One region of the Paenibacillus sp. FSL W8-0426 genome, then DNA from elsewhere that is predicted to be linked to it. Evidence: riboswitches for the same ligand, from Rfam matches in the RefSeq annotation. Region 1 holds a riboswitch; each other region holds the start of a gene.
The links. A riboswitch is a leader RNA that binds a small molecule or an ion and turns the genes downstream of it on or off. The one in region 1 is predicted to bind cyclic di-AMP.

Region 1 (4,084 bases):
GCGATTTGATGGACGTCGGGACGGAAGGGGAAAGTCCATCGGTAGAGGAAGCGCTGACCAGTGCCCATTCCTGGTCAAGGTCTGCGGCCAGGCGTGCAGACAGTTGTTGGCTTGCATCGCCGTCCAGGGCAAGAGTTCTGGCGGCTTCGGTTATGCACGCGCTCATGGCTGAGTGGAGATAACCTTGTACAGCGTCCTCGACGGGAATGCCGAGGTGGTGATTGACCCATGCGTGGACTGTCGAGAGGCAGCCGACGGATTCGTATTTGGCTAAAGTGTCTTCAAGCGGAGAAAAATCAATCCATGGATGGAGGGCGTGTGCGAGTTTGATCAGCCTTTTGCCCATGGAGCTCGCTTGCTCTCGTTGGTTGGCAGGGGTGCGCTGTACATGTACGAGTTTGTCGATTAGTGCCAGCCGCCAGGTGTCGTTTTGGTCGGCGGCACTATAGATGCCTTTGATGGCCATCCCTTCAAGGCGGGTGATGCTGGGATGCATCTGACAACGCATGAACGATTCGAGATCAGCAGCATTGCGAATGTTCCCATCCTGGATGTGCGTATCCATGCCGAAGAAATGGGTGAAGCCTCCGACCTGGATAGAGGAATCAAGCAGTTTGACATAATCGAGCAGCTTATTTCCTCGGTTCACCATTTTCGCCTCCTATGTTCATTTTGTGTCATATAATATGACTTTGTTGTAGGTTCCAAATCACTTATATCGGTAAAAATCCGAATTATATGATATATATATTTACACAAATGTCTGCGTTTTGTCAATGGTAAGCTGTATTTTTGATTGGTGAAATAAAATATGTTATTTTATTATCCTTTTCGTGTTAATGTTATGTTATGTAATTGTTCGGAATTGCTTCAGAACCGAAAATAAAATGATGGCGAAATGTTCAAATCAGATACCATCTTATGCAATATGATGTTGGAAAATGACGATACATTCGGCACCAAAATTTAATGTTAAAAATAGCTTTACTTTTCCTTTGAAACCCTGTATAATCATTTTTGTTGCCGCTAATACGACATGCGGTCGTGGTGGAATGGCAGACACGCTATCTTGAGGGGGTAGTGGGCGTACGCCCGTGGAGGTTCGAGTCCTCTCGACCGCATTATAATGAAGTAGAACAAAAGAAGCATTCCGATCATCGGAATGCTTCTTTTTTTGTTTTCTGCAAAAAGGCATAAAAAAGCCGTGCTGCATCACCGATTTTTCGAAAAGCCTTTCCGGGCTGCAACACGGTTCTTCAAGGGGATGACCTTATGAAAAATGAATGCATCGTGACATCAATCCATCTCTGTTGAAATGTTGTTATTGATGCAGCAGCTCCGCAATATCGGCTTCAATCTGATCAGGCGTCGTTTGGGGAGCATAACGTTTGAGCACGCGGCCGTCCCGGTCGACCAGAAATTTAGTGAAATTCCATTTGATGGCCTTCGAACCTAGCAGGCCTGGCGCTTCCTTGGTCAAATGCTGAAAAAGAGGGTGGGCGCTGCTGCCGTTCACGTCGATCTTCTCGAACATCGGGAAGCTGACGCCATAGTTCATCTGGCAAAATTCGGCGATGTCGTCGGAAGAGCCCTTTTCCTGAGCGAACTGGTTGCTTGGAAACCCCAATACTTCGAAATCGCTGTTCTGGAACTTGTCATACAGCTTTTGCAAGCCTTCGTATTGCGGGGTTAGGCCGCATTTGCTCGCAGTGTTGACGATCAGCAGGACCTTGTTGCGGTATTGGGACATTTCGACTTCCTGGCCACGAAGCGTGTTCACTTTGTAATCGTAGATGGACATAATATTCGCCTCCAAATGAGTAGTATCGATGCGGTGATCTTTTTATATCTCTATTATATTTGATGCAATTAATTAATGCAAAATTATAATTGGAATCATTTGGGATGCCAGTGTCTTGTTTCTTCCTTTCCGTTATCATGTGGAATTTCTACCAGAGCGAGAATTAGATAGTTTAAACGAGAAAGGTGGAGATTAGTACATATGTAAGCGATCTCATTAAAGCAAAGTGCCATAAATCCGCCTTTTCGGAGAGCTGCACCGACTTTACACCGACTTGTCAGGGGTGTATGATTCATATCGATAACATGAACGATGTTTTTAATCGCTGAGTTTCCGTTCCGGTCGGAATGGAAAACGGGGGAACCAATCGGATGCGATGCATCTATGGGGTGAATTTTCCGGCTATGCCGGAAATAGGGCGACTCTCGCGCCCGAATCCGTCAGCTAACCTCGTAAGCGTTAAAGGGAGAGGCAACAAGCCGTACGTTATTCGTGGCGAATGTTATTTGTCATGGATTGAAGAAGCGTTCGGGCGGCCTTGGTCCCCCACGCTTCTTTTTTGTTGTCTTTTCACGTCAGAGGGAGGAACGAATAATGGATAACGAGATGGTTTTGGTCACGGCCCCGAATGAAGCAGGGCGCAAATTTGTGAAGCTGTTGATGTACAAAAAGGTACCTTTTGCCGTGCTGACGAACAGTGCGGGCGAAGAACGCAAATTGCGGCGGATCGGCGTAGAGAACGTCATTCGCATGAATACGGCATCGGCGCAAAAGTGGTTTCTGCCGCAGGGAAATGTGGGCAATGTTTTTATTTTTGAGAACAGCCTTAATCTCACCTGCCGCTATCTGCAAATCTGCAGATCGTGGACATCCAAGACGTTGTGCGTCATTACGGAACAGAGCCATCCCAAAGGCATTTATCGCGGTATGGGTGCCGATCGGATCGTGTATTCGATGAATGGAGAGGTCGGATTTCTGCTCAACAGATAAGGGCGGGCTGTTGGTGATTGATCCGATGTTAGGCGGCTGTTATAATTAGCTTAATTATATGTGTGAAAAACCAAGAAGACTCTTTCTGGATACGGGTCTTCTTTTTTTAATGTTGGAAGACGGGCCTGAAAACAGCGACCTTTTGAATGGTAAAAGATTCGCCGGATGAGGCTCGCGTTGATGATTGGGAGGATGCGTTCAAGGTGAGCAAGGAGGAGTAACGTGCCGGATATTGGTGGTATCAAATGGTTGTTTTTTGATGTTGGGGATACGTTGGTGGATGAGTGGGAGCCGGTGGACGACATCATCGGCCAGTTTGTGCGGGAAGCCCGAATGCTCGGGTATCATGTGAACATCGAAAAGGTGCGCGAGATCTTTGTCGAATGTTACAGCAAGTACGAGCAGTGGCCGATGCGGGTAGCTATTCGTACCTTGATCGATCATGAGGAGCACCGGGCACGGATTCAGGAAAAACTGAAGTTCCGGAAGGAGCTTGAGCATCCTTTTGCTGCTGCGGAGCGTGTGCTGCATGCGTTATCCGGCCGTTATCGGATCGGCATCATTGCCAATCAAAGCCTGGGCACGGAAGAGCGGCTTGAAAGGTATGGCTTGCGCAAATACGTGGACGTCCTGGCATGCTCGGCAGAAGAGGGCGTATCCAAACCGGATCCCGGATTATACGCGGTAGCGTTGAAGCAGGCGGAATGCGAGCCTGATGAGGCTGTTATGATTGGGGACCGAATCGATAACGACATCGTTCCGGCAAGCAAACTGGGCATGCGCACTGTACGCATATTGCAAGGTTACGGAAGGTTTCAGCCTGAACGCTCGGCGGACGAGCAGCCGGACTGGACGGTTGAATCGCTGGAGCAGCTGCTGCCGCTGTTTTTGCCTGGCGAGGATTAGGTTTCATTAATAGTTACATTATAATGCTGTGTTCATCCTCCGTTTCATCGAAGAAAAGGCTGATCGTGCAGGCACTCCGGTGCTTGCGACGATCAGCCTTATTTTTTTAGAGGAGTGCGAAAGTCTGGATAATGAGGTACACGTTCAGGACGACGATGATACCAGCAATAAACCAGGATGCTATTTTCAGCCATGGTTTGTTGGCAAACTCGCCCATGCTTTTTTTATCGCTCGTAAACATGACCAGCGGGATGACGGCAAACGGCAGCTGCAAAGACAAAATGACCTGGCTCAGAATGAGCAGTTCCTCGGTACCGTGTTCGCCGGCAATGGCGGTAACGATGACGGCCGGGATGATGGCAATAAGCCGTGTAACCAGCCTGCGCA
Region 2 (4,084 bases), 1.4 Mb from region 1:
CAAAAGGAAGGTAACACCTGGTATGAATCGTCTATCACGGTCCAGAAAAAAGGCAGTGATTACAAGGGCGTGCCCGTTCGGATCGTGTTTGAAGACGGCCACGTCGTGAACAAGCAATGGGATGGACGGGAAGAGCGGATTACTTACCGTCTCACTTATTCTTCTCCCGTCTCCTGGGCCATGACCGACCCGCTGTACAGCATGGTGCTGGAGAACCGGCATATGAACAATTTTTTAAAAGCCGGCCTGGATGAGCCCGTCCAATTCCGCTGGAGCCTGGGCGCAACCAAACTAATAGAAGCCATTTTCGGAGGTCTGACATGGTGAGGTGGAAACAGTGAAAGCTAAAATACGCGAAGGCTGGTTTCTCGTCCGCCAGCACATGTTCATTGCCGCGCTTTTATTCTTGTATCAATTGGTCTGGGGTTACTTCCTGTTCCGGATGGTACAGTCGGCAGTCGTGCCGCTCCTGCGGCGCTATCCCGAGCCTGAAGCGGGCGAACTCAGCACATTATTGTTCAAAATGGAAAGCCAGCTCAGCCTGTCTGCCCATCCGGAAGTACATCGATACCTTTGGATTCTGGGGGCCATGCTGCTCTTGCGGATGCTAATCAGCCCCCTGATCCATGCCGGCCTGATGTACTCGCTGCAGCATTTCGAGCAAACGGATGAACGTATCCCGTTTGTGAAAGGCATTCGCCAGCTTTGGAAGCCGATCCTGCTCCTGCAAACGATCCGAACCTTGCTCATCTTGTTGCCCGGCTACTGGCTTCTGCCAAAGCTGTATGCCATTCTGATGGACGGGTTCCATTCACTCGCCCTGCTGATGCCCGGGATTCCTTATATCGCCGGCTGGATCGTCTATGGCTGGATCGTGCATCATGCCTTGTTGTACATGCAGTTCGGGGTCTCGGCTCCAGAAAGCCATGAACCGATAAAAAGCGCGTTCCACGCGCTGTGGATCGCGCTCCGGAGCATTATGACCGTGACGGGAATTGCCCTTATTCTCGGTGTTTTCCACCTGCTCCTCTTCGGCGCATTCACCTCGTTCTCCTGGTGGTTGACCGGTCTTGCCGGACTGATCCTGCAGCAAACCTATCCGCTTGCACGCTGCATCCTCAGCCTGTGGAAAATATGCGCTCATTTTCGTCTTTGGCAATCCAAGCTCGCCAAACATTAAGTCAGGGGTTGGCGAGCAAATTTGTTACCATCTCCATGTTAACTTTTATTTATAAAAACGCTTTAAAATCAGCAATCCCCGACCTTTCCCCGTCTAAGGTCGGGGATTTTTTTGCTAAATTTGCTGTTAAACGTTGCCAAACAGGTACACCTCTGTTACAATATTCCCAGTGATCTTTTAGTAACAACTTTGTAATCTTTAACTTCATAATTGTAACTACTTAAAATTGTCATATTGATTTCACAGGTGCACATCATGATAAGCCAAATTCCTGGCACCTGGGAAGCGGGGGAACCAGTTATGGGTGAATTGATCTTGCTACAGAGGGATCATAGGGGACCTTCAACCGAATCCTTAAGCTAACCTCGCAGGCGTTGGAAGGGGAAAAATCTTTTGTTTAAGAAGAAAATCACCGCAGCTGTACTCAGCCTAACATTCGCACTATCGCTTGGGGCAGGAAGCGCATTCGCAGATTCTAAAATGGATGAAGTCATTGATTCGGCAATGGGAACTACATATAAAAGCGGTGGAACAACCCTTAGCGGTTTCGATTGCTCAGGGTTCACGCGTTATGTATTCGACAAGCTGGGCATTGATTTGGCACGTCAATCAAGCGCTCAATACGAAATGGGCGATTCGGTATCCCGCATGGAAATGAGACCAGGCGATCTGGTATTCTTTAACACGACAGGTAAAGGCGTTTCCCACGTTGGCATCTTTGTCGGCGAAGGCAAATTCGCACATTCTTCTTCATCAAAAGGTGTAACTATCAGTTCCCTGAGCGAAAACTATTGGGCTGACCGTTATATCGGCGCCAAACGCATTATGAGCACGGACGCATATGAGACGCTTGCACTCGACTAAGGACAAGCTAGGCAACGTCATACTGTAACGAAGCTTGAACAAAAACCGTTGGCATCATTCTCCGCAGGAATGATCCCAGCGGTTTTTTGCATGCGTCCGTGCCCTTATGATGATTTTACCCATCCTGTTATAATATAAACGGCGAATGGCGTATTATGAATATATATAACGGAATAGACAGGACTTTTGTTTCACTTTTTTCAAAGCTTGTCCTGTTTCGCATCAGGAAAGGAGGCACGGTGGTGTACGAAGGTTCAACCACATTCAACGTTATTCCGATGCAGGAAGAACACGGCGAACAGATCTGCAGTTGGGCATATGATCCCCCGTACAACATCTATGGGTTCCTTCCTTGGGAACAGATGAAGGCGCTTGAGATCGAATTTGGGGATGATCGGCTAAGACGAGAACAATATGTCGCCGTCCTCACGGAGCATGGCGAATTAGCGGGATTCGCGCAATACTTTCCGCTGGAAGGCGTAACGCGCATTGGTCTCGGGATGAGGCCGGAGCGCTGCGGACAGGGCCAGGGCATGGAGTTCGTGGCAGCCATCGTCCAGGAGGCCCGGCGCCGCAATCCTGAAAATGAAATCGATCTGGAGGTGCTGACCTGGAATCATCGGGCCATTCGGGTGTATCAAAGGGCAGGATTTGCGATTCACGACACCTATGAACGAATGACGCCGGAAGGAATGAAGCTTTTTCACTGCATGGTTTATGAAGGCTTTTAATTCTACCGGACGGCCGCCTCTCTATTAGTCGGTTGAATTGATGATATGTGAACCAGCATCGCAAATCCTGCAAAGGTGTAATTGGTTATGATAATTTCCACAAAATGCTATGCTGTCCCACCCGGTTCCGGTATAATGAGATGGACAGTTGGAGTAAGATGATCTTTCATTCTGGAGGGGGACTTAAGGGATGCACAAATGGATCATGAGCGGAATATTTTTTGCAGCATGCGCGTTGGCAATCGTGTTAATGTTTACGCTTCCAGGGAAAGAGGAGGTGGCTGAGGAGGCCAAACCCACCATGCCGGAAGTCACGATGGACGCTGCCCAAGCGGAGGCGACCGTCAAAGCCAACTGTATCTCCTGTCATGGAGATCAGCTTCAAGGCGCCGTTGGCCCCAATCTGCAAAAGATCGGAAGCCAGGACGACGTGGACAAAATCTACTCCGTCATTCTCAAGGGCAAAGGCGGCATGCCTTCCTTCAAAGGCAAGCTGAAAGAAGAGGAAATCGCCAACATTGCGATGTGGTTGTCGGAGAAGAAATAATACGCAAGCATGGCCCTTCGCATGGGGTGCACATGCAGAAAGGCTCACGGCCCTCTATTGAAGGATCGTGAGCCTTTTTCCATTGCAAACCATAGGCAGCACGGCTGCTGCAGCGCCAAGCCTTGTAGAAGGCTATTTGGACGTTCGCTCCGCGAGGAATGCCTCTACCTCGCGTGCCGTCGGCATCCCGGACTGGGCGCCGAGCTTGGTCACCGACAACGCTGCCGCGCCCATGGCGAAGCCTACGGCCGCGTCCAGCGTTTCGCCGCGCGCCAGGGCTACCGCCAGCGCGCCGTTGAAGCAATCGCCGGCGCCGGTCGTGTCGACGGCGCTCACGGCATAGCCGGGCGCACGGCATGCGCCGGCTTGCCCTGCCTGTACGCGGCCGCCTGGCGCAGCCGCGTAGGCAGCCCCCTCGGGGCCGAGCGTCGTGACGACGGCGGCCCCGAGGGATGCGGCGAGCTCTGCGACTGCCGCATCGACGTCTTCCGGCCGGAGGTGGTCCCGGCCGGTAAGCACGGCGAGCTCGCTGCGGTTCGGCGTAATCACGTCGACGCACCGCAGGAGCTCCTCAGGCAGACCCGGCACTGCGGGAGCCGGGTTGAGCACCACCAGAGCGCTGCCTTCGGCCGCGAGCTGAGCCGCGCGGGTCACCGCAGGCAGCGGAATCTCCAGCTGAAGCAGCACGGCTGCCGCTTCCTTCAGGCTTTTTGCCGCATCAGCCTCATCCATCATTTCCGGCACAACGCTCCCGTTCGCCCC
Region 3 (4,084 bases), 650 kb from region 1:
CCTGTTCGACCGTCCATGATTGGTTGTATGGATCAGTTAGATTGCCGCCTGCTTTAAATTTGATCTGTTTGCCTGTTGCCCCCTGAATGGCGTATATCCATTCCTGGTCTTTCCAGGAAACGAAATCGATGCGCGGATCGCTCTTCAATACATTTGCCGTGTCTCTCAGGGATCGATCCGCTTTCAATGAATATACATAGGCCATCGTTTCATTGACGGCGAGCACGATATCCGTATCTTCCGATACGGCTTCACCCGGACGCAAAATGGTGGCGTCTCCGAGCAAAGAAGGCAGATCAATGACCGGATTTTGCTTGGCAGGCAAAATCTGTGTCATTCCGCTGTCGCCTGCAATGACAAATACGGCCTCTTTCAAGGCTTTCTCCGGAGAACCGAATGTTTCCAATACAGATTGAAGCTGCTGATCCAACTTTTTGACTCCATGAAGTCCAGTGGGACCTTTTTTATGTAACTCCCGGTCCAAGTCCGGCAAATAAACAAACAAAAAATCCGGCAATGTATTGGAGTGAATCAAATATTTTACGGCTTCAATAGCGAAGTCATTATGGATGCCCAACCGATTCGTTACACCGTCCGGCAAGTTTTTTATCCCCTGAAACGGATTAGACAACGAACCCAGGGACAACAGGTCCGGCCCTTTCACATGAATCTCTTTCGGTAAAGAAGCAGGACCTTGAATCCAATCGGGTATCGACAACTTATGATCGGACGCCCCCCTGTAAATCAGGCCGTTGATCGAACCAGACTTAAACCCTTGCCGGGCTAAGTCCTCATAGATCGTAGGCAAATTCTTGCTCAAATGACTCCCGTTCAAATGGATCAGCGCATCAGCAAGTACCCGATTCACTCCGAGCCTGAGCACTTCCATCGGTCCGGTTCCATAGTTGATCATTCTCTTGGTTTCCGCTGAGTACCACGTCAGACCCGGCACACGGTGAATGTCCGGATACGCACCGGTAAGCAATGAGCTGTCGATCGTGACGGACATCGTGGGAAAGGAACTGACCAGGTTTTTATAATATTGTCCGTGTTCGATCAGAAATTTTAATGTCGGAAGCTCCTGCTTGCCGATTCCTTGGTCAATCGCCTGAACCATCAAAGAGTCTACCATCAGGAAAATGACTTTCTTCGCATTTTCTCCACTGGCGGAATTTATTCGCATCAAATCCTGTTCTTTGGGCTTCGAGTTCTGGCATCCGATCAGCATGATCGATATAAGGATCACAGGCCACATTCGAATCCCTTTTTTCTTCATAACGGTTCACCCCTTTATGTACATTGTGTCTTGAAATCTAGGGGGTATCCGAGGTTATTTTTTCCATTATGAACATAACCAAGATGACAATTACATCCGTTCCGTGAAAAGTATGGCTGGATTCAGGACAAATACAGCGTCTCGTGGCAAATCTCTCCCGCCGCACTGGACGAAATGATGGCCAATGGCACGCCGGTACAGCGTGACCGCGTTACACAGGCGTTCCTAAAGATGAAAAAAGCTCCTGAATCTCCAAATAAGGAAATTCAAGAGCTTTCTTATGGTTGTATTGATGCGGTCGAGAGGACTCGAACCTCCACGGGGGGTTAGCCCACACGGACCTGAACCGTGCGCGTCTGCCAATTCCGCCACGACCGCATATGTGGTATATCTCCGGAAATATCACGGCGACAAGGAAGAATATATCATAGAAACCGAAACTCTGTCAACACATTAACAGCCATGATGAACAGCAAAATGACGCAAAAGGAAATGGATGCTGTAGTCAGGCGACAAACTATTTATTTGTCCATTCCATTAGCTGTTGAAACGGTGGTTACTTTTTTGTAACCGAAAAACGACAGCCTTTTCGCAATTTGAGCATAAAAAATGAGAATTCCGTTAACATGGCGGTGCAGATAACCGTTTCAGAACGATTTGACAATTTCGTATTTATGCAATATCATTTCAAATGGTTACAAAATATTCATTATTCATGTGCCGAGTTTCATTAGTGAAAACGGGGGAACCATACCGGGTGAATTATTCCGATACATAGGAAATATAGGGAACCTTCTACCGAACCCTTAGCTAACTCCGTAGGCATCGAAGGGAGAACATAACATTTTGAAAAAGCTTATCCTGTCCTTATTCGGCGCAGCCGTTTTATTTACTTCCGGTGCAACAGCAACCGAAGCAAGCAGCATCAATACCGTAGTCAACAGCATGACTGGCATTCCGTACAAGTGGGGCGGCACAACAATGGCCGGCTTCGATTGTTCCGGATTTATGAGATACCTGTTTAACAAATACAGCATCGAGCTGCCGCGTACCTCGCAGGCACAAGCCAAGGCTGGCACCGCTGTTTCCAAAGCCAACCTTCGCACAGGCGACCTTGTATTTTTCAATACCACTGGAAAAGGCATCTCTCATACAGGCGTGTATATCGGTGGAGGCAACTTCGCCCATGCTTCAAGCAGCAAAGGCGTCAGCATCACCAAATTGTCCAATCCTTATTTCAGCGACCGCTACGTCACTGCACGCCGTGTAACCGGCGAATTCATGTATAACAAAATGCTTGGAAAAATTTAAACGATACCGCACTTGTTCATCCAGATCACTTGAGAAACATTGTACTCTAACCAAGAATGCCAAAAAACCAGACAGGGCTCGAGCCTTGTCTGGTTTTTTGGTGCAAATATGGGCTTATCGGATTAATGCAGTGCCTTCTGAACCCTAAGAGCCCCTTGAGACAGGGCGTGTCCGCCTCCAACGGCTCCGGCGACAGCAACGGCCTCCAGTATTTCCTGATCGGAAGCTCCCTTGGCACGGGCCTCCTGCACGTGGTAGAGCGTGCACACTTCATTATTCGCAAACAATCCGATGCCCAGCGCGATTAATTGTTTCGTTTTGGCGTCGATGGCGCCTGGCTGAAAACACTCGCCCGTAAATTCGTGATAGGACTTGACCACGCCGGGAAGCAAACCTTCCAATTCGCCAATCTGATCCTTGTACGCATGGACTTTATCGTTCATCAGTGTCATGTTGCAATCATCCCCTCACAGATAGGTTCCAGTCACTCACCGACCTTATCCTGTCTCCCGGAGCAGACAACTATGCCCAAACGTCCATGGTAAATCCAGTTAACCTCAGGAATAATCCTGATGCAGACAGCTACTCCTTCAGCGGGCTTCGACGGGGTTCGCTGAAACGTTGGAAGCTGTAATGGCGATCCAGCTTGACCACTCGCCGATTTTGACGACGAATGAGAACCTGCTCATCGTCCCACGCAACGACAATGCCTTTCACGTCGTTGGATTCCAACTCGTCGCGCACCACCCTCACTTTTTCTCCCGACAAGCGGAGCGCATTCAATTCTTCATCGCTAATCATGATTCATGGCCTCGACTTTCTATAAAATGATGGTCTGTATCTGTGCTAAACGGCAACGTGCTACAAAAAGAGACCTAAATGAAATTCATTTAGGTCTCGCGTGACTGCTGCCGTGTCATTCCTAAGTGGTTCCCTACTGAAAATTATCGCTGAGCGTGCTCTTTGCTGTCGTTCTTCTCAAACCAGAAATCAAGCACCTTGGCGGACATCACGCGTGATTCCAGGTACTCCACTTGATGCGGCGTAAATTGTTCTTTCCAAGAGAAGGACAACTCTTCGCACAAGCCCACGATCGTCAGCAGCTCTGACCAGGCAACGTAGCGTTTGTACCAGAAAAACTGCGGATGTTCAATCATATAGGGATAAAGGTCATCAAATTCCGTATGTTTACAATCCAGGGCACGTTCAAAATGAACTTTTGATTCAGCCAGCTTATCCATAAAAAACTGTTCTGTTGCCGGTTGGTTTCCCATGGTGTTGCCTCCTCTCCCTAACATAACCCCATTATAAAACAAATGCACGGTCATGCAAAGGTATAGTTAAGAAAAAATGAGTCTTTCCTTCGAATGGTCAACATTCCGAATCGTCAAACTGCACGGTACCGTTCTCCAGGGAACGGATCCGAACCAACGCTTCCACCGGAACGCCCAACTCGCGAATGGTGCGTGCGCCGGCCTGAAAGCATTTTTCCACCAC

Region 2: linked by a shared signal. The riboswitch ahead of MKY59_RS00525 (C40 family peptidase) and the one ahead of MKY59_RS06635 (hypothetical protein) in region 1 are both predicted to bind cyclic di-AMP.
Region 3: linked by a shared signal. The riboswitch ahead of MKY59_RS09770 (C40 family peptidase) and the one ahead of MKY59_RS06635 (hypothetical protein) in region 1 are both predicted to bind cyclic di-AMP.

Annotation. Positions count from the first base shown of each region.
Region 1 is NZ_CP150203.1:1,467,197-1,471,280, forward strand. Features, by position in the region: gene MKY59_RS06620 (urease accessory UreF family protein) at 1-649, opposite strand, end outside; tRNA gene MKY59_RS06625 (tRNA-Leu) at 1,039-1,121, shown strand; gene MKY59_RS06630 (glutathione peroxidase) at 1,322-1,801, opposite strand; cyclic di-AMP (ydaO/yuaA leader) riboswitch at 2,115-2,275, shown strand; gene MKY59_RS06635 (hypothetical protein) at 2,396-2,791, shown strand; gene MKY59_RS06640 (HAD family hydrolase) at 3,014-3,697, shown strand; gene MKY59_RS06645 (Nramp family divalent metal transporter) at 3,804-4,084, opposite strand, start outside.
Region 2 is NZ_CP150203.1:107,039-111,122, reverse strand. Features, by position in the region: gene MKY59_RS00535 (M1 family metallopeptidase) at 1-327, shown strand, start outside; gene MKY59_RS00530 (hypothetical protein) at 338-1,180, shown strand; cyclic di-AMP (ydaO/yuaA leader) riboswitch at 1,432-1,569, shown strand; gene MKY59_RS00525 (C40 family peptidase) at 1,589-2,044, shown strand; gene MKY59_RS00520 (GNAT family N-acetyltransferase) at 2,323-2,775, shown strand; gene MKY59_RS00515 (cytochrome c) at 2,966-3,322, shown strand; gene rbsK (ribokinase) at 3,455-4,084, opposite strand, start outside.
Region 3 is NZ_CP150203.1:2,112,710-2,116,793, reverse strand. Features, by position in the region: gene MKY59_RS09780 (alkaline phosphatase family protein) at 1-1,276, opposite strand, end outside; tRNA gene MKY59_RS09775 (tRNA-Leu) at 1,570-1,654, opposite strand; cyclic di-AMP (ydaO/yuaA leader) riboswitch at 1,985-2,116, shown strand; gene MKY59_RS09770 (C40 family peptidase) at 2,123-2,587, shown strand; gene MKY59_RS09765 (carboxymuconolactone decarboxylase family protein) at 2,710-3,039, opposite strand; gene MKY59_RS09760 (hypothetical protein) at 3,170-3,388, opposite strand; gene MKY59_RS09755 (hypothetical protein) at 3,532-3,861, opposite strand; gene MKY59_RS09750 (xanthine phosphoribosyltransferase) at 3,959-4,084, opposite strand, start outside.